4 regions of the Bradyrhizobium sp. 44 genome follow, and region 3 is predicted to be linked to each of the others. Evidence: predicted binding sites of a transcription regulator. Region 3 holds the regulator's gene; each other region holds the start of a gene.

Evidence for each region. Region 3 encodes LexA, which represses DNA repair genes until DNA is damaged. Its sites were predicted from a motif close to TGTTCNNNNTGTGTTCNG; they were not measured.
Region 1: a site for LexA is predicted at 2,401-2,418, ahead of recA (recombinase RecA). Genes of this name have one in related genera too.
Region 2: a site for LexA is predicted at 2,460-2,477, ahead of IVB41_RS01600 (putative DNA modification/repair radical SAM protein). Genes of this name have one in related genera too.
Region 4: a site for LexA is predicted at 1,756-1,773, ahead of IVB41_RS33930 (DUF3072 domain-containing protein). Genes of this name have one in related genera too.

The regions. Positions count from the first base shown of each region.
Region 1 is NZ_JADPIY010000029.1:594,578-598,832, forward strand. Features, by position in the region: gene IVB41_RS28555 (hypothetical protein) at 1-161, shown strand, start outside; gene IVB41_RS28560 (DUF6894 family protein) at 171-404, opposite strand; gene IVB41_RS28565 (hypothetical protein) at 608-796, opposite strand; gene IVB41_RS28570 (DUF2798 domain-containing protein) at 1,094-1,375, shown strand; gene IVB41_RS28575 (hypothetical protein) at 2,073-2,240, opposite strand; gene recA (recombinase RecA) at 2,493-3,581, shown strand; gene IVB41_RS28585 (hypothetical protein) at 3,941-4,255, shown strand, end outside.
Region 2 is NZ_JADPIY010000004.1:352,089-356,343, reverse strand. Features, by position in the region: gene IVB41_RS01615 (error-prone DNA polymerase) at 1-120, opposite strand, end outside; gene IVB41_RS01610 (DNA polymerase Y family protein) at 117-1,709, opposite strand; gene IVB41_RS01605 (ImuA family protein) at 1,606-2,394, opposite strand; gene IVB41_RS01600 (putative DNA modification/repair radical SAM protein) at 2,558-3,793, shown strand; gene IVB41_RS01595 (UdgX family uracil-DNA binding protein) at 3,793-4,255, shown strand, end outside.
Region 3 is NZ_JADPIY010000020.1:310,738-314,992, forward strand. Features, by position in the region: gene IVB41_RS23645 (ComEC/Rec2 family competence protein) at 1-667, shown strand, start outside; gene IVB41_RS23650 (hypothetical protein) at 799-1,233, opposite strand; gene lexA (transcriptional repressor LexA) at 1,716-2,417, opposite strand; gene glp (gephyrin-like molybdotransferase Glp) at 2,594-3,805, opposite strand; gene IVB41_RS23665 (hypothetical protein) at 4,025-4,216, opposite strand.
Region 4 is NZ_JADPIY010000038.1:255,842-260,096, forward strand. Features, by position in the region: gene IVB41_RS33915 (Do family serine endopeptidase) at 1-436, shown strand, start outside; gene IVB41_RS33920 (hypothetical protein) at 710-1,072, shown strand; gene IVB41_RS33925 (DUF6496 domain-containing protein) at 1,079-1,420, opposite strand; gene IVB41_RS33930 (DUF3072 domain-containing protein) at 1,507-1,719, opposite strand; gene IVB41_RS33935 (hypothetical protein) at 1,835-2,056, shown strand; gene IVB41_RS33940 (hypothetical protein) at 2,075-2,284, shown strand; gene IVB41_RS33945 (hypothetical protein) at 2,382-2,630, opposite strand; gene IVB41_RS33950 (hypothetical protein) at 2,726-2,983, opposite strand; gene IVB41_RS33955 (hypothetical protein) at 3,122-3,343, shown strand; gene IVB41_RS33960 (HWE histidine kinase domain-containing protein) at 3,340-4,255, opposite strand, start outside.

The DNA of each region.
Region 1 (4,255 bases), on a different contig from region 3:
GCGAAACCTTCACGCTGCCACGCGCGGCGGCACGGGAGAGGGCGCAGGCCTTCTTCACCCGCTACCCCAAGGCCGGCTATATGAGCGCGGTCGAGACCTGGCGCGAGCTGCCCGGCGGCGACATCGAATTCACGATGCGGCGGCTGCCCAGCGCGGATTAGGACCGGTCCCTATTCGAAGGTTTCGGATGTGATGCGGATCCGGAACACGGGCTCCTTGGCCTCGTCCAGCAGCTCCATATTCCATTCGGAATTTTCCTGGAGCTTGCGGGCGATGCCGGCAGCCATGTCGGCGCAGACGCTGGTCATCTCCTTCCAGGCCAGATCGCGATCGGCAAATTCCGACGCCTGGTCGGCACAGCCGGAATAGCTGCCGTTCCGGATTCGAAAGAAGTAGAGCGGCATGGTTCGCACCGATCGCGCCTGATGGCTCCGTCCCCACGGCCATAATCGCGGGCAGTCCAATCCCAAACCGTCGGCAGATCAATTCCGGTCGGCTACGGAATAGCCCCATGGGCGCCGCTGCGTCCTATAGGCCATGACGGCTGCGGCGCGCCGGGGCGCGCCAGCCCGCCGCCGATCTCGGCCCTGCCGTTTAGGCCTGCCGCTCAGGCGGTTTTGCGCCCGATCGCCTTCAGCTCCCGATCGATGCGCAGCTGCACCCGCCGGATCGCCAACAGATCGATCTTGGTCTCGGTTCGGCCGGTCTTGATCTGCTCGCCGATCCGGAACTGCCACTGCCAGATGCCGGGAAGTGCCGTCTTGGCGACGGTGAACTCGACGCCCCTGTGATTCATGGCCTTCTCCCACGATTCACTTCCATCACTGAGAACATGCTGGGCGGCATAATATTCCAGGGAAAGCCAAATCTGTCGGTAAGCCCCGGATAGCTCACGGCTATCTTGCAAACGCAGGCGCGCCGAAACATTCGAAATCGGATGTCGAAAGACGCCGGCCACGCGCGGCGGCGCGAGACCTCATGCCCGTGGTTCTCCGACCAAGAACAGAGTTCCTGGGATGGGTAAGGGCACCTTCCGGAACGCGGCGGCATATGCCTTGCTTGGCCCGATGACGGTCAACAACATGGGCGCGTCATGCCGGGCATTCCCCGCCGCTATTCTCATTTCGTGTTCGGAATCATCCAGTCCGGACTGACCTCGCTGATCGCCGCGGGCATCGCCAGCTTTCCGGCAGGGAACGCACTGGACTTCCTCGCGCACTGGATGGTGTCGTGGCTGATCGCATGGGCGGCGATGCTGCCGATCGTGCTGCTCGCGGCGCCGGCGATCCGCGCCTTCTCGCTGCGGCTGACGCAGGAGGAGGGCGGTTCGCAAACCGGCCGGCCGGCATGGAAATCGGCATCAAAATCGGAATGAAATCGGAATGAAAAACCCCGCTTGGAAGAACCAAGCGGGGAAAGGTTATTGGAGGCTGAGGTGCTGGGCTGCAACACCATAGCCAGGCGAACCTAGCCGGCTCAGCTTACGACAGCCTGACAAGGCTGACGGTGGCAGCGAAAGCCTGAGCGCGGCGGGCCGCAGACTGGCCCCGCACCGGTCCCAATTTCGACATCCGTTCGCACAACTCAGGACACAACCGCAGGCGAGATTTCGCAGCGACGGTGCTGCCATGGGGGAAACGTGGCGCACCGGCAACGGGGTGGCATCATGGACAACGTAGAGCGGTCATTCGCCGCCGCGACGGCGGCTGGCTTCGTCGTGCTGGTGATCGGCATCGGGTTGCTGGTTCTGCTATAGGCGGTGTTGGGTGCCGGGAGACGGCTCTGGGGGTGGAAAGGCCCATGCGCGCCTTTCAAAAACACGAAAACAACCCCATGCACAGTAGCCCGCCGGAAAATTCCGCCACTAAATCAATGGCTTGCTGGTAGTAATTGGATACCATATCGACTCGGACGCGCCTCCACGACCATCCGAATCCCGATTCCCGTGCCGATCTTTTTGAGATCAATGGCGCCGCTCCGGCCTCGTCGCTGGCGCGTTGCCGCTGGCGAACACCGCCGCCGCCTGCCCAGCCAGCCGGCCTGTCAGCTCCTAAGCCCTCGTCCCCGCGGCCTTAGTGAACCTTGATCGCGTCCAGCGGCAGATGGAGTTCGGCGGCACGCTCTTCGCGATCCTTCTTGCGGAACTCGTTTTCCTTGCGCTCGAACTTGCTCAGCTCCTCTCGCGCCGCCTCCAGCAGTGGAGAGCGCCGGCTCGTATCGTGATGCGTATTTTCCGTCATGATTGGAAGTCCCAGAGTTGCAGTCTCATCCAAGAGAAGGCCGCAGACCGCGAAAGGTTCGGTGCCGCAGGATTACCGAATTCTGGCGGCGTGCGGGTCATCCGTCTTTGATGCGCGTCAGCCAGAGCGTGCAAATTCCCAAAAGAACATATTGCGAACCTAGAACAAATAGGGTACATTGTTTTTATCGCCGCGCCGCCTCGCCAATCGTTTGTCCCTCACGCGAATCCTCGTCATAAGGAGCACGACCCGATGTCCACCACTGCCCTGCGTATCGTCGAAGGATCCTCCATGGACAAGAGTAAAGCTCTCGCCGCCGCGCTCTCCCAGATCGAGCGGCAGTTCGGCAAGGGCTCGGTGATGAAGCTGGGCAAGAACGACCGTTCGATGGATGTCGAGGCGATCTCGTCGGGCTCGTTGGGGCTCGATATCGCGCTCGGGATCGGCGGCCTGCCGAAGGGGCGCGTCGTGGAGATCTACGGGCCGGAATCCTCGGGCAAGACCACGCTGGCGCTGCACACGGTTGCGGAAGGGCAGAAGAAGGGCGGCATCTGCGCCTTCATCGACGCCGAGCACGCGCTCGACCCGGTCTATGCGCGCAAGCTGGGCGTCAACATCGACGAGCTCCTGATCTCCCAGCCGGACACCGGCGAGCAGGCGCTGGAAATCTGCGACACGCTGGTGCGCTCCGGCGCGGTCGACGTGCTGGTGATCGATTCGGTCGCGGCCCTGGTGCCGAAAGCCGAGCTCGAGGGCGAGATGGGCGACGCGCTGCCGGGCCTGCAGGCCCGTCTGATGAGCCAGGCGCTGCGCAAGCTGACGGCGTCCATCAACAAGTCCAATACCATGGTGATCTTCATCAACCAGATCCGCATGAAGATCGGTGTGATGTACGGCTCGCCGGAGACCACCACCGGCGGCAACGCGCTGAAATTCTACGCCTCCATCCGTCTCGACATCCGCCGCATCGGCGCGATCAAGGAGCGCGACGAGGTTGTCGGCAACACCACCCGCGTCAAGGTCGTGAAGAACAAGCTGGCGCCGCCCTTCAAGCAGGTCGAGTTCGACATCATGTACGGCGAGGGCGTCTCCAAGATGGGCGAGATCCTCGATCTCGGCGTCAAGGCCGGCATCGTCGAAAAGTCCGGCGCCTGGTTCTCCTATGACAGCCAGCGCCTCGGCCAGGGCCGCGAGAATTCGAAGGCGTTCCTGAAGGCCAACCCCGACATCACCGCCAAGATCGAGACCTCGATCCGCCAGAACTCCGGCCTGATCGCCGAGCAGATTCTCGCCGGCAGCCCCGAGCGTGACGCCGACGGCGAGGAGCCGGGGGACGAGTAAGCCTCAACGGGTAGAGTTTTTCGCGAGGAGCGGGCGCTGAGGACGTTGAGTTGCCGACGTCGTCAGTGCCCGTTTCGTTTTGCCTGGAGTATTTAGGCGATGAAGCGTGCGTTTCTGACGAGTTCGTCCGGCTTCGACCTCATGCGCTCGGGCCTTGCCGAAATCGTCATCCCCTTCACGTTCCGCTTTGTCGATGGGCCTCCGCCTCTTAACGAACTTGCAGTCTATGTCCCCGCCCGCTCGGGGGGAGCGGGTCCGGGACGCACTGGTCGGACTTCGTTGGACGCCGGCCGTCGGCTGCCGAAGACCGCAGACATCTTTCGCTGGTCGAGTTCTGCCAATCCTACGACCTGGTCGAATTGTGGTTCGATCGGACCCCAAATGATCAGCTCCAGCTGATCTGGCTGCTCGAATATCTCCGCTCCCACCCAGAGACCGTGGCCAAGTCAAAGCTCCGACTGATTGCCTTCGATCTCATCTCACAGGAGGCGGCGAACATTAGTAAGTCGCTGTCCTACATTCCGGCTGTCGACATCACCTCGGATGAACTCGCAACGGCAAGGAAGGCTTGGCTGGCCTACGCCGCGCCGACGCCCGAGGCCTGTGTCGGCCTCGTTGACAACGATCTGAGTGCCCTGCCGATGCTGAAGCCGGCCTTGATCGACTTGCTGGCG
Region 2 (4,255 bases), on a different contig from region 3:
GCCGATCACGGGAATGCCGAGGATGCTGGCCTGGTGCACATAGGCACGCGGATCCGAGCCGCCGCGCAGGAAGGAGAAATTCGTGGTGATGCCGATCTCGGCATAAGCGGGTGTGTTCATGCGAAAAGACCGTGCACATACCAACCGGGAGGAACGGGCTTGCCGTCGCCGTCGAAGCACTCCCTTTCGTAAAGACCGTCGCGAAAGATCCAGAAGCGCAGGCCCTCGGCATCCTCGATACGGAAATAGTCTCGCGTCAGTTGCTTGCCGTCCTGCCGCCACCATTCCATGGCAATGCGCTCGGGGCCTTCCACCCGCACCACCGCATGCTGCGCGCGGCGCCAGGTGAATTGATGCGGCGGCCCGTCGGGCACGGTCGCAAACGGCACATTGATCGGCTCAGGCTTGTCGAACAGCCGCAACGGACGCAGCGGCGGCTCACTCTTGGTGCGCGCGGGCCATTCGGCCTGCATGGCCACGGCGAGATGATGCTGCGCCGGCGCGGCCAGCACCGCACATTCAGGGATATGGGTATCCTCAGGCAGATGCACGACGACGCGCTTTCCGCCGATGCGCGCGGCGATGCGGTCGATCAGCGCGGCAAGCTCGTCATTGTCGTGGACATGGGCGTCGAGATCGCGCTGCTCCTGCACCACGATCTCGGTGCGGCTTGCCGACAGCCGCACCATGTCGAAGCCGAAGCCGGGATCGAGCGGATCGGCGAGTGCATCGAGGCGCTCGCGGAACAGCCGATCGATCACCGCACTCCGCGTCACGGGACGTCCGGTCTCGACCATAATCGCGCGCACCGCGCCGTCGGTGCGGAAGAAGGCTGCTTCCAGGCGGCGCGCGCCCTTGCCCTGCTTCTCCATCGACGCAATCAGCGTGTCCGCCAGGCGCGACAGCGTCATCGCGATCATGGTGTCGGTCGCGATCGGCTCGGCAAAGCGTTTCTCCACGATGTAATCGGGCAGCGGCTTTCGTGGATTGATCGGCGCATCGCCCTGCCCCAGCGCATGCGCGAGCAGCGTGGAGAACCGCGCACCGAACCGCGCCGTGATTTCGCTCGGCGTGCGCGAGGCGACATCGCCGATGGTCTTCAGGCCGGCGCGTCGCAGGCCGGTGCTGATGGCCTCACCCGCGCCAAGCGCTGACACCGGAAACCGGCTGATTGCCGCCGCCTCCCCGCCATCGGCAACGATGGTCCCTGAAGATTGCCGCGTCAACGTGCGCGCGCAGACCGAGGTGCCGGCGATCGCCGCGCTGACGGCAAAGCCCTGTCGATCGAGGGCACGGACAAGGGTTTGCAACAGCGCAGCCTCGCCGCCGAACAGATGCGCGCAGCCGGTGATGTCGAGGAACAGCCCGTGCGGCGGATCGAGTGCCACCAGCGGCGTGAAACGATCGCACCAGTCTGCGATGTCGCCGATCGTCTTGGCATCGGCCACGGCATCGGCGTCGAACACCTTTAAATCAGGACACATCGCCCGGGCATTGGCCAGAGGCTGGCCGATATGCAGACCGAGGCGCTCGGCCGCCTCGTCCAGCGCATGGATCACCAACGCGTTGCTGTCCTTGGCAACGACGATGCTGGGCGCATTATTTTCATGCAGTCCGACGTTGCCGAAGAACCGCTGGATCCGATCGATGGGCAGGCGCGGCAGCCACAGGCTGAGGATACGCCGACGATTCAGAGAACTGGCACTCATCACATTTCCATTCCATGATCCACCGCCCGCACGGGCCATGACGATTGCGCAGGAGCTCGGCATCGAAACGCGGCGCCCCCCAAGCGCTCCACATCGCGCCCGGCGGCGAATGCGCCGCGCGCAGCATCCATCTGGTCTCGGCGGTTGAGGGTAAAGGTTGCGCGGCCATCCGCAGCAACAGGCCGGTGACACCGGAAGATTGCGCAGCCAGCGTCAGCTTGCGGCTCGCCACCAGATCGAACTGCCTCGTCTCGCCCCAGAGCTCGAGCACGACGGCACCCAGCGCGTCGCAGGCGAGCGCATCGGCCGACGTGCGCAACGCACTCTCCACGTCGGCGGCGCGCACCATCACCATGCGGCGCGGATCGAGACCGATCTCGGTGAGCCCGCTCATCGACAGCGCACCGGTTTCAATTTCTGAAAAATCCTGCCGCACCCACAGCAGCGGTTTTCGCGCCGTCATCCGCCCCGCAAGTCCGGTGACAAAGCCCGTCGCGGCCGCGCCCTGACGTCCCTCGCAAAATACCTCGTGGATTGCCGCGCGCGCGAGCCCGCCCTTTAGCGCGTTGTCGGCCTCGCGATGGCCGAGCGCGACACGGTCGCGATGATGCACGACCTCCGCCGTCTCGATGCGCTCGATCTGGCCGCGCAAGGCTGCAAGCGCGCTGATGCGTGCGCCGCTCATGGTCGCCGCTCCTTGAAGGGGTGATTGCCGTGGCTCTCAAAAAGAGAACCAACGGCTGGCTCAATTGTTCATGGTATGTTCTAATATAAAGCTAACGGCGCCTGGAGAGTCAATCGAATTGGCACTCTTCGGGATTCATGAGCTGAATCAAAGGGATTCCAATATGGACGTGCAACGCAAGCTGGAAATCCTGGCGGACGCCGCCAAGTACGACGCGTCCTGCGCCTCCAGCGGCACCGAGAGGCGGGATTCCAGCGACGGCAAGGGCATGGGATCGACCGCGCCCGGCATGGGCATTTGCCATTCCTACGCGCCGGACGGCCGCTGCATCTCGCTGCTCAAGGTGCTGCTGACCAACGCCTGCAATTACGACTGCCTCTATTGCGTCAACCGGGCCTCCTCCAACGTGCCGCGTGCCCGCTTCACCATCGACGAAGTGGTCAAGCTGACGCTCGACTTCTACCGGCGCAATTACATCGAAGGGCTGTTTCTCTCCTCCGGCATCATCCGCAACCCCGACTACACCATGGAGCAGGTGGTGAGTGTCGCGCGAAAACTGCGCGAGGAGCATCACTTCCGCGGCTACATCCATCTCAAGACGATCCCGGAGGCCGACGATGCATTGATCTCCGAGGCCGGCAAATATGCCGACCGTCTCTCCATCAACATCGAGATGCCGCAGGAGACGAGCCTGCAGCAATTCGCGCCCGAGAAGGACGTGCGCGCGATCCGCCGCACCATGGGCCGGCTGCGGCTGAAGCTGGACGAGGCCGAGGAAAGCCGCAACGCGAACACGAAAGCCAAGCCGCAGCGCTTCGCGCCGGCCGGCCAAAGCACGCAGATGATCGTCGGCGCCGACGCGGCCTCCGACCACACCATCCTCCACACCAGCGCCAATCTCTACGGTTCATACAGGCTGAGGCGCGTCTACTATTCCGCGTTCAGCCCGATCCCCGATGCCAGCCGCGCGCTGCCTCTGCGCGCGCCGCCCTTGCTGCGCGAGCACCGACTCTACCAGGCCGACTGGCTGATGCGGTTCTACGGTTTTGACGTCGGCGAGATCGTCGACGAAAGTGCGATGCTGCCGCTCGACATCGATCCAAAACTCGCCTGGGCATTACGCCACCGCGACCGCTTCCCGCTCGACGTCAACCGCGCCAGCCGCGAGGAGTTGTTGCGCGTGCCGGGCTTCGGCACCAAGGCGGTCGATCGCATCATCGCAACGCGACGCACGACCACGATCCGCGTCGCCGATCTCGCGCGGCTGCATGTGCCCCGCAACAAGGCGCTGCCGTTCATCGTCCTCAGCGACCACCGTCCCGCGCCGCACCGCCTCGACGAGGCACGGCTGATCGAACGGTTCAAGCCGAAGGCAACGCAACTGGGATTTGGCTTCTGATGCAATATATCACCCTCGAGAACGAAACCGATTTCGACGGCTGGCGCAAAGCCGCGCGTAGCCTCGTGCTACACCAAATGAAGCCGGCAGACATCACCTGGACCGTGCAGGGCGGCGAAGCGGAGCTGTTCGCGACGCCCTCGCCGTCTCCGCTGCCGGCGGGTGGCGACGGCACCTTCAACGTGCCTGCAAAATTCGTCGAGCTCGCCAAGGCCGCGATCCTCCATCGCGATCCCGAGCGTTTCGCGATCCTCTATCGCCTGCTGTTTCGGCTGAAGGACAACCACGATCTCATCGAGGTCGCGACCGATCCCGACGTCGCGCAAGTCACGGCCATGGCAAAGGCGGTCTACCGCGACGAGCACAAGATGCACGCCTTCGTGCGCTTCCGCGAGATCGGCAGGGAACGCGAAGCACACTATGTCGCCTGGTTCGAGCCGGAGCATCATATCGTCGAGCTCG
Region 3 (4,255 bases):
GGCGTTCGGGATCACGCCGCTGATCGCGGCGAGCCTGGGAATCATTGTGCTAGGCTTGTTGCGCACGCCGCTACGCTGGTCCGGCGCCCTGGTCCTGCTGGCAGCGATCCTCTGGGGACTGTCGGCGCGGCAGCCCGACATCCTGATTGCCGGGGATGGCGCCAGCGTCGCGGTGCGGGGCAGGGACGGATATCTGCACCTGATCAGGACGAGCAAGGACAGCTTTTTGCTCAAGGAATGGCTCGCTGCCGACGCAGATCCGCGCGATGCCGGCCGAGCCTCTCTGGCCGACGGCGTGTCCTGTGACGAATCCGGCTGCGTGACGCCACTGGCCGACGGGAGGCTGGTCGCGCTGGCGCTACGCGTCGACGCTCTCGCGGACGATTGCAGTCGGGCCGCGCTGGTGGTGACGGCACGTCCCGCGCCGCCCGATTGCGCGGCGATGGTGGTCGATCGGCAGCGGCTCGCCAGCCAGAGCGCGCTGGCGCTAATGCGGCGTGGTGACGGCTTTGCGGTTCAGGCGGTGAGGGCGAGAGGCGCGAGCCGCCCCTGGTTGCCAGCCGGCGCAGGCGAGGGTGATTTCGACGGCAGCCTTGCGCCCAAGGCGATCGCGCCCCGCATCAAGGACGCAACGCCGGCGGAGACCGACTTGCAGGCCGACGATTGATCTGACGGTGCGGAGCAATGCAGTGGATTGGTGCATCTGCTCGGATTCGCTGGGCGCAAACCACGCCATCTCGCCGGCCACGGCCGGCGATGGCAATTCAATCCTGACCTCCGACCCCGTAGGCGGCTGCGTCAGCCGATCGGCAGGCGCGTGACGGTCGGCTGCCTGTCGGCGATGACCTGCGCCTTGTGCTCGCGCTCCGTCACCGGCTGGGTCACAGGCAGTTGCAGCACGGTCGCGCGCTGGCCTTCGACGAGCTGCGTCACCAGCACATATTTGCCGTCCGGGAATTCGATCGCGTCATGATGGCGGTCGGGAACGTGCGGGTCGATCTTGCCGAACTTGCCCACGCGGGAATTGATGGTGCGCGTCCAAATCCAGCGATTGTCGTAGCGAACGTCGTCGGCGAAGGCGAGCTCCGTTCCCGGCAGCAGGCAGACGGCAACAGACGGATCGGCTGCCGAGGCGAAGCCTCGCGTCGAGGTGCCGCGGAAGCTTGTCGTGACGATCGTCTCGCCGACTTCGGCGGGGCGCGACGCGACGGCATGCAAGCTGTAGTCACACATCGGGTGCTCCTCATGCTGGGATAGCAACCCGCGTCTCTTCGAGGCGCAGGCCTCTATCAGAGTGGAAGCACGAACGCTCTGCTTGGTTGTGGGCAAATCTGCGGCTGGTTTCCGCAAGCCGCGATCACATTATCTTTCCCGCATTCAATAGGAACAAAGCCTGCTGCGATGCATTCGGGAGGCGCGTGTCCGAATGTTGCCGGCCCGGATATTGCCGACTTGGCTGCAACGGTTGCTCGATCGCATTCCGCACGTTGCGGACGATCGCTGGCCGCCATTTCCTCGAACACTTGGGCCGCGCAGCGGTGCTGCTTCGTGGGCATCGCGAGGAGCCAGCGCCGGAGGAGGGGCCGGATAGACTGTGCAGAACCAGAAAGACTATCCAGCCGGAGCGGACGATGATCCGCTCCAATCTCTGACCGGCAATGCCGATCGGAAGCGCGCGAGGCGCCTAGCACTCCCGGTATCAAGCACTCCCGGTATCAGTACTTCCGGTAAAGCCCGATCAGCTTGCCCTGAATCTTCACCCGGTTGGGCGGCAGGATGCGGACCTCATAGGCCGCGTTGGCGGGCTCGAGCGCGATCGAGGCGCCGCGACGGCGGAAGCGCTTCAGCGTCGCTTCCTCGTCGTCGATCAGCGCCACCACGATGTCGCCGGTATCGGCGCTCTCGTTGCGCTGAATCAGCGCCATGTCGCCGTCAAGGATGCCGGCCTCGACCATGGAATCACCGCGCACTTCGAGCGCGTAATGCTCGCCCGAGCCGAGCATGTCAGGCGGTACGCTGATAGTATGGCTGCGGGTCTGCAACGCCTCGATCGGCGTGCCGGCCGCGATGCGGCCCATCACCGGCACCGCGACGGGACGTTCGCCGTCGTCCGCGGGCAGGCTGGAGCTCGCACGCACCTTGCCGAGATTGCCCTCGATGACGCTCGGCGTGAAGCCGCGGCGGCTGCCGGCGGCTGCCTGGAGCTCCGGCAGCTTGATGACTTCAATCGCACGAGCGCGGTTGGGCAGGCGTCGGATGAAGCCACGCTCCTCGAGCGCCGTGATCAGGCGATGGATGCCCGACTTCGAGCGCAGGTCGAGCGCATCCTTCATCTCGTCGAAGGAGGGCGGTACGCCGCTTTCCTTCAGACGTTCACTGATGAACCGCAGAAGCTCGTATTGTTTGCGCGTTAACATCTCGACCAAAGTCCCCCGGTTGATGTCGTCCGATTCCGAGACGCTGAATTCGGCAATATGCCGCTACATGCTCGAAACAAATCATGAACGGACACTATATGTTCGATACATGTTCCGCAACTGCTTAATTTACCGTGAACAGAGCAAAGTTGGCGGAACGCGCATTGCCGGGGCGCTCAGACAGGGAGCCGCAACACTTCGCAAGCCGTGCCGGCTTCGGCCTTCGGCGCGAACGGTGCGCGCACGAGAAGTACCTGTGCTGCAGCGAGATTCGCAAGCAGCGAAGAGTCCTGATGATTGACGGGAAGAACGACGCGTGTGCCATCGTCACGCTCCTCCAGATGCGCGCGCAGATAGTCCTCGCGCTGGTCGTTGGCGCTGACATCGCGGCCGAGCACGGCGCGCTCACGGCGATGGTGAAGCACTGAACGGCCCGACAGGGCACGAATCAGCGGCACCATGAACAGGAAAGCGCACACGTAGGACGACACGGGATTGCCCGGCAGACCGATCACGCCCATTGCGCCGAGCCGCCCGTGCATCATCGGCTTGCCTGGCCGCATCGCGATCTTCCAGAACGCCATCGCGATGCCTTCGTCCCGCAGTGCCTGCTGGACCAGATCGTGGTCGCCGACCGATGCGCCTCCGGTCGTGATCAGGATGTCGGCGCCGCTCTCACGGGCGCGGCGGATGCCGGCGGTGGTGGCCTCCAGCGTGTCGGCGGCAATACCGAGGTCGATGGTCTCGGCGCCTTCGCTGCGGGCGAGCGCGTGCAGGGCGTAGCCGTTGGAATAGACGATCTGGCCGTGGCCGGGCGTGCTGCCCGGCATCACCAACTCGTCGCCGGTGGCGAGAATCGCGACCTTCGGACGCCCGTAAACGGCAAGGTGCGGATGATTCATCCCGGCGGCGAGCGCGAGGTCGCGCTCGGTGAGACGGCTTCCCTTGCGCAGGAGCACGTCGCCCTCGCGGAAATCGACGCCGGCGGGGCGGATGTGCCGACCGGCGATCGCGGCTTCCTTGATCGTGACACGCTTGCCGGCGGCGACGGTGTCCTCCTGGATCACGACGGCGTCCGCGCCACCGGGAACGACGCCGCCCGTGAAGATCCGCACGGCCTCGCCGGCGCCGACCATCCCCGCGAACGGTCGGCCCGCCGCGACTTCGCCGATGATGGTGAGCTCCGAATCGATCGTCGCGGCATCGGCCGCTCGCACCGCGTAGCCGTCCATCGCCGACATCGCCTGCGGCGGCTGCGTGCGCCGCGCCGCGACGTCACGCGCGAGCACGCGATGGTAGGCCTGGTCGAGGGAGATCATTTCCTCCGGCAGCGGCTCTGCACCCGCCAGCACCGCGGCAAGCGCGTCGGAAACCGGCATCAAGGCCACGGCGAAAACTCCTGCTCGGCACGTTCGGGCGAATGTTCCGCACGTCTTCTAGCCGAGCGCGGGCGCAGAGGCAAAACAGCCGAGCGGGTGCAGTCATCCCACCGCATTGTTCCGGAAGGCAGGATCAAGCGCGTTGCGGCATGATCCGAAGAACGTGCCAGATCGGCAGGACAATGGTCATGGCAAGACGAGAACGACGAGCGCCCCGGCCTGCATCGATCAGCTCCCTGGCTGCCCGTGAGTTACGTCGGGCGCCTTGGGTCCCTGATCCTTGTCGGGCAGCGGATCGGCCTGGGATTTCAGGTCGGCGGCCTTGCTCACAAGCTTGGCGGAAAGATCCGAATCTGAAGTTGTCCTGGCGAATTCAAGAAGAAGAGAGGCCTGCTTGGTGAGGTAGGTTTTGCCCAACACGATGATGCATCCGTCTGTAGAAGTCCCAACGGACTCTAG
Region 4 (4,255 bases), on a different contig from region 3:
TCTCGCCCGCACCATCGCCACCCTGGCGCCGGGCACGTCTGTGAAGCTCGACGTCGTCCACAGGGGCGACAGCAAGACGGTGACACTGGCGCTCGGCGAGTTGCCGAACGAGCGGCAGGCCAGAGCCGACGAGGGCAAGTCGCAGCCGGATGCCGGCATGCCGCCGCGTCTCGGGCTCAGCCTGGCTCCGGCCGGCGACGTGCAGGGCGCCGGCCAGAAGGGCGTCGTCGTCACTGAAGTCGATCCGCAAGGGCCGGCCGCGCAACGCGGCATCCAGCCCGGCGACGTCATCCTCAATGTGGGCGGCAAGGCTGTCGCCAATATCGGCGATGTCCGTTCGGAGCTGGCGCAGGCGAAATCGTCCGGCAAGCGCAGCGTGCTGCTGCAGGTCAGAAGCGCGCAGGCGACCCGTTTCGTCGCGGTGCCGCTCGCATAAGGCGAACGTCGATCGGCGCAACTCCAAAAAGGCGGCCCACGGGCCGCCTTTCCTGTTCGCCTTCAGGATTCCGGATGTCCGCCGATAACATTCTCGTTAACGGCAGTGAGGATGACCCGGTTCGTCCGAAAAAGCCGTGTTCGCTCATCACAATTCCGGGTCAGGTAGGGACTCGGCGGCAATGAAGCCGCCGGGACGATTGCAAGCGTGGAACTTCGAACTTGCCGCCGCTGAGCTGGACCGGTCGGCAATTCGTATTTGATCGGTGCCGACATGGATCGATTGAAGCTCTCGCTGAGGACTGCGCTGCTCGTGGCGCCATTCGTGCTGTGGGGCGGAATCGCTCTCGGGCGTGACGACGGCCGCTACGCGGACTCTCCCCTCAAGCCATGGTTCGACGGTCTACGCAGCCATCTCGGTCCGTGCTGCTCAGATGCGGATGGGTTTGCCGTCGCCGATCCCGATTGGGACTCGCACAATGGACATTATCGCGTGCGGCTCGACGGGGAGTGGGTCGACGTCCCGGACGAAGCCGTGATTACCGAGCCGAACCGGGCCGGCCGCACCATGGTGTGGCCGGTGAAGACCGCGTTCGGCGTTTCGATCCGCTGCTTCATGCCGGGCAGCATGATCTGACGGAGGTCAGCGCGACCGTTTGGAGGATTTGCGCTTCGACGTCTTCTTCGAAGTCTTTCTCGAAGTCTTCTTGGATGTTTTCCGAGATGTCTTCTTTGACGTCTTCTTTGACGTCTTCTTTGACGTCTTCTTGGACGTCTTTCGCTTCGCGGCTTTCTTCGGGACCTTCTTGCCCTTCTTGCGCGCTTTCGACAGGCCGATCGCGATTGCCTGCTTGCGGCTCTTCACGCGTCCGCCTCGACCGCCCGGTCCGCTTTTCGCGGTACCCTTCTTGTAGCGCTTCATCTCGCCTTCGACGTCGCTGCCGGAGCTGCGCGAGTAGCGGCGCTTCTTTGCCTTGCGTGCCATGCATGTTCTCCCTTGGCCTGGGAAAACAATCCGAGACAGGCATGGTTCCGAAAGCGCGCATGCACGTCCCGGATACGCGGCTTAGTCTAGAACGAATCCGCCAGTTCGATCTCGGCTTCCAGCACCTGAATGCGCCGCGCTGCCTCGCTGGAGGACAGATCCCGCGCATATTGCGCAGGTTGATACGCCTCTTCGCTCAGCCGCTTCAGCCGGAGGCCCTGCGCCCGCGTCATCTGTTCGGTGAGGAAAGTCTTGGCGGTTACGAAAGTCTTGGCGTCGTATTTACCCTGAACCTGCATGTCGCTTCTCCCTTCTGAAATCGTGACTTGACTATATGTTCTTATTTTGTTCTAACAAGTCATGGACAACAGAATTAATGAAATTCGACGTAAAATCAGCGCCTTGAGGCTTGAAATGGCCGATGTCGAGGCGTCCGTGCGCGAGCTCGTCGAGCGCGATCGCGACTGCACAGAGAAGGCCTTGGCGCAGATGGATCTGCGCCGGAAAATCAATCTGCTGATCGGCGAATGGAAGGCTGCAGGTGGCGGCGATGTCCTGCCGAATGTCCGCGACAGGATGAGCCTTCGTTCCGCGAAGGCATCAGGTAGTCCTCTGCGCGTGATCGCGCGCCGCTGAAAGCTTTGGGAGCGCACGGTGGAGGAAGACCCGGATGCGTACCGGATTCTAAAGCTGCGCGCCGAGATTCTCGAACTGGGCTCTGCCATCCGGCAGCTGCAACGGGAGGGGCTCGACGACGCCGCGGCCCAGCTCTTGATCGCGCGCAAGCGCGCACGACTCGATCATCTGGTGAGAGCTGATTCCGGCAGCGTCCATCCTGACATCCTGGGAAGCCATCGGAGCTGAAGCCTGCACGCAACGCGGCCCGAGAAAAGTTTGTTCGAACACCATAAGCAAAAAGGCCCCGCGATCGCGGGGCCTCTATGAGTTGGGCGAACAAAACCTACTTGGTGTTGCTCATGCCGCCCTTGTTGTTCGTCATGGTGCCGCCCTGATCGGAGCCGGGACCGGAGCCGCCCTGACCGGAGGGATCAGCACCCTTGGAGGACTTGGTGTTGGCGCCTGTGGTGGTTTGCGACGATGACATCGAGGATCCGTGTTTTGCCTTGTGCGACTTAGCCTGCACCGCGAACGGCGCGGCGGTGAGGCCGGTGGCCAACATCACGGCAAGAGCGAGCTTGGTGGTCTTCATGTGCGGGAACTCCCTGAGTTGAATTGACGCAGGCAGCCAACTGCTATTCGTCGCAGGAGTTCCGAACAAAGAAGTTCCGGTAAATCTCGCATCCTTCAAGATTGCTTGTCCTCTGCGAGGATGAATACGACGCCGGTGAGTGTCGCCCCGATCGCGAACGTCGTCACCAATGTGAGGGCGAAAACGACAACGGCCTGGCTTCCGCCGTGATTCAGCAAATTGGCGACGGCTGGATTGGACAGCACGAGCAAGAGGCTGAAAGCGAGCCCTAAGGCTGCGCCCATCATGGCGTGCGTCATCAGCTTGACGAGCCCGCTCGGAGAGATCAGGTCCGACGACTTTTTCGCGCGCATGGAACTCTATCCCGATCTCGCAAGCAACGCCTGCGACACGCGCTGGTTCCACCCGCATGAAGGAATCGTTATCGCCCGCTTCATCCGACGTTCATGCCGGTTGGACGAGAATGACTGCGCAACACGGGAACATTCGATATGGGTAAGGTGGTCTTTCTCTATCGCTCTCTGGCTTATCGCAACGCCGCCGCGGACATCCTCCGCAAAGCGCGCAAGCTGCCCCGCGGCGCGGAGCGAAGCGCGGCGTGCCGCTATGCCAAGGCGCTGCGCGATCTCGCCCAAACGGAAGCCTGGCTCGAAGGACGGGTCGCGCGCGAGCCGCAAACGACGCAGCGCAGGAAGAGTGCGGCCTCCGGTTAACCGGACGCGCGCTGCAATTCGGCGGAGCTGGCGGCTTCGAAGTTGCCGGGCGCGGTCGTCGCGGCAGTCTTGCGGACCAACGGCACCTCGAGCCGGCACAACAGACCCTCGGCGCGCCAATCGAATCGCGCCTGCCCGCCGAGCTGGGACTCGACGCTCGCAAGCAGGCTCCGCGTACCAAAGCCGCGGGATTTCGGCGTCATGACGAGCGGGCCGCCGGACTCCTCCCAGGTCAGCGTGAGCAGCTCATCCTCGACCTGCCAACCGATCGCGAGCCGTCCCGTTCGCGTCGAGAGCGCGCCATACTTCGCCGAGTTGGTGAAAAGCTCATGCAGCGCCAGCGCCAGCGTCTGGGCGGTTGCCGGCAGCAACTGAACTTCGGACCCCGCCAATTTGATCTGGCCGCCGAGGGAATAGGGCGCAAGCTCCTCGTCGATCAGCTTCGAGAGTTCGGCGCCCTGCCAGCTCGACAGCGACAAGATCGTATGCACGCGCGCCAGTGCATTGATGCGTCCCTCGACGGCGCTGACATAGGCTTTGACTTCGTCGGCGCGGGTGAGGCGCACGATCGATTGCGCCAGCGCAAGCGCATTCTTGGCGCGATGATCGACTTCCCGCGCCAGGAGAGTCTGCCGTTCCTCGGCGCGCTTGCGTTCGGTGATGTCCACCGTCACGCCGCTGACGCGCATCACCCGACCGCTCTCGTCAACCGTGGCGGCGGCCGTGCCGACACACCAGCGCACATCGCCGTCGGGCCGCACGATGCGGAACTCCGTTTCATAGGAGCGTGTGCCCTTGTTGAATTCGGCGATCGCCTTGCGCAACTGATCGACGTCGTCCGGATGCAACAGCGCCTGAACGTTGGCCGGATTCACCTCGAAGCTCTCCGGGCCAACACCAAAGATGCGGTAT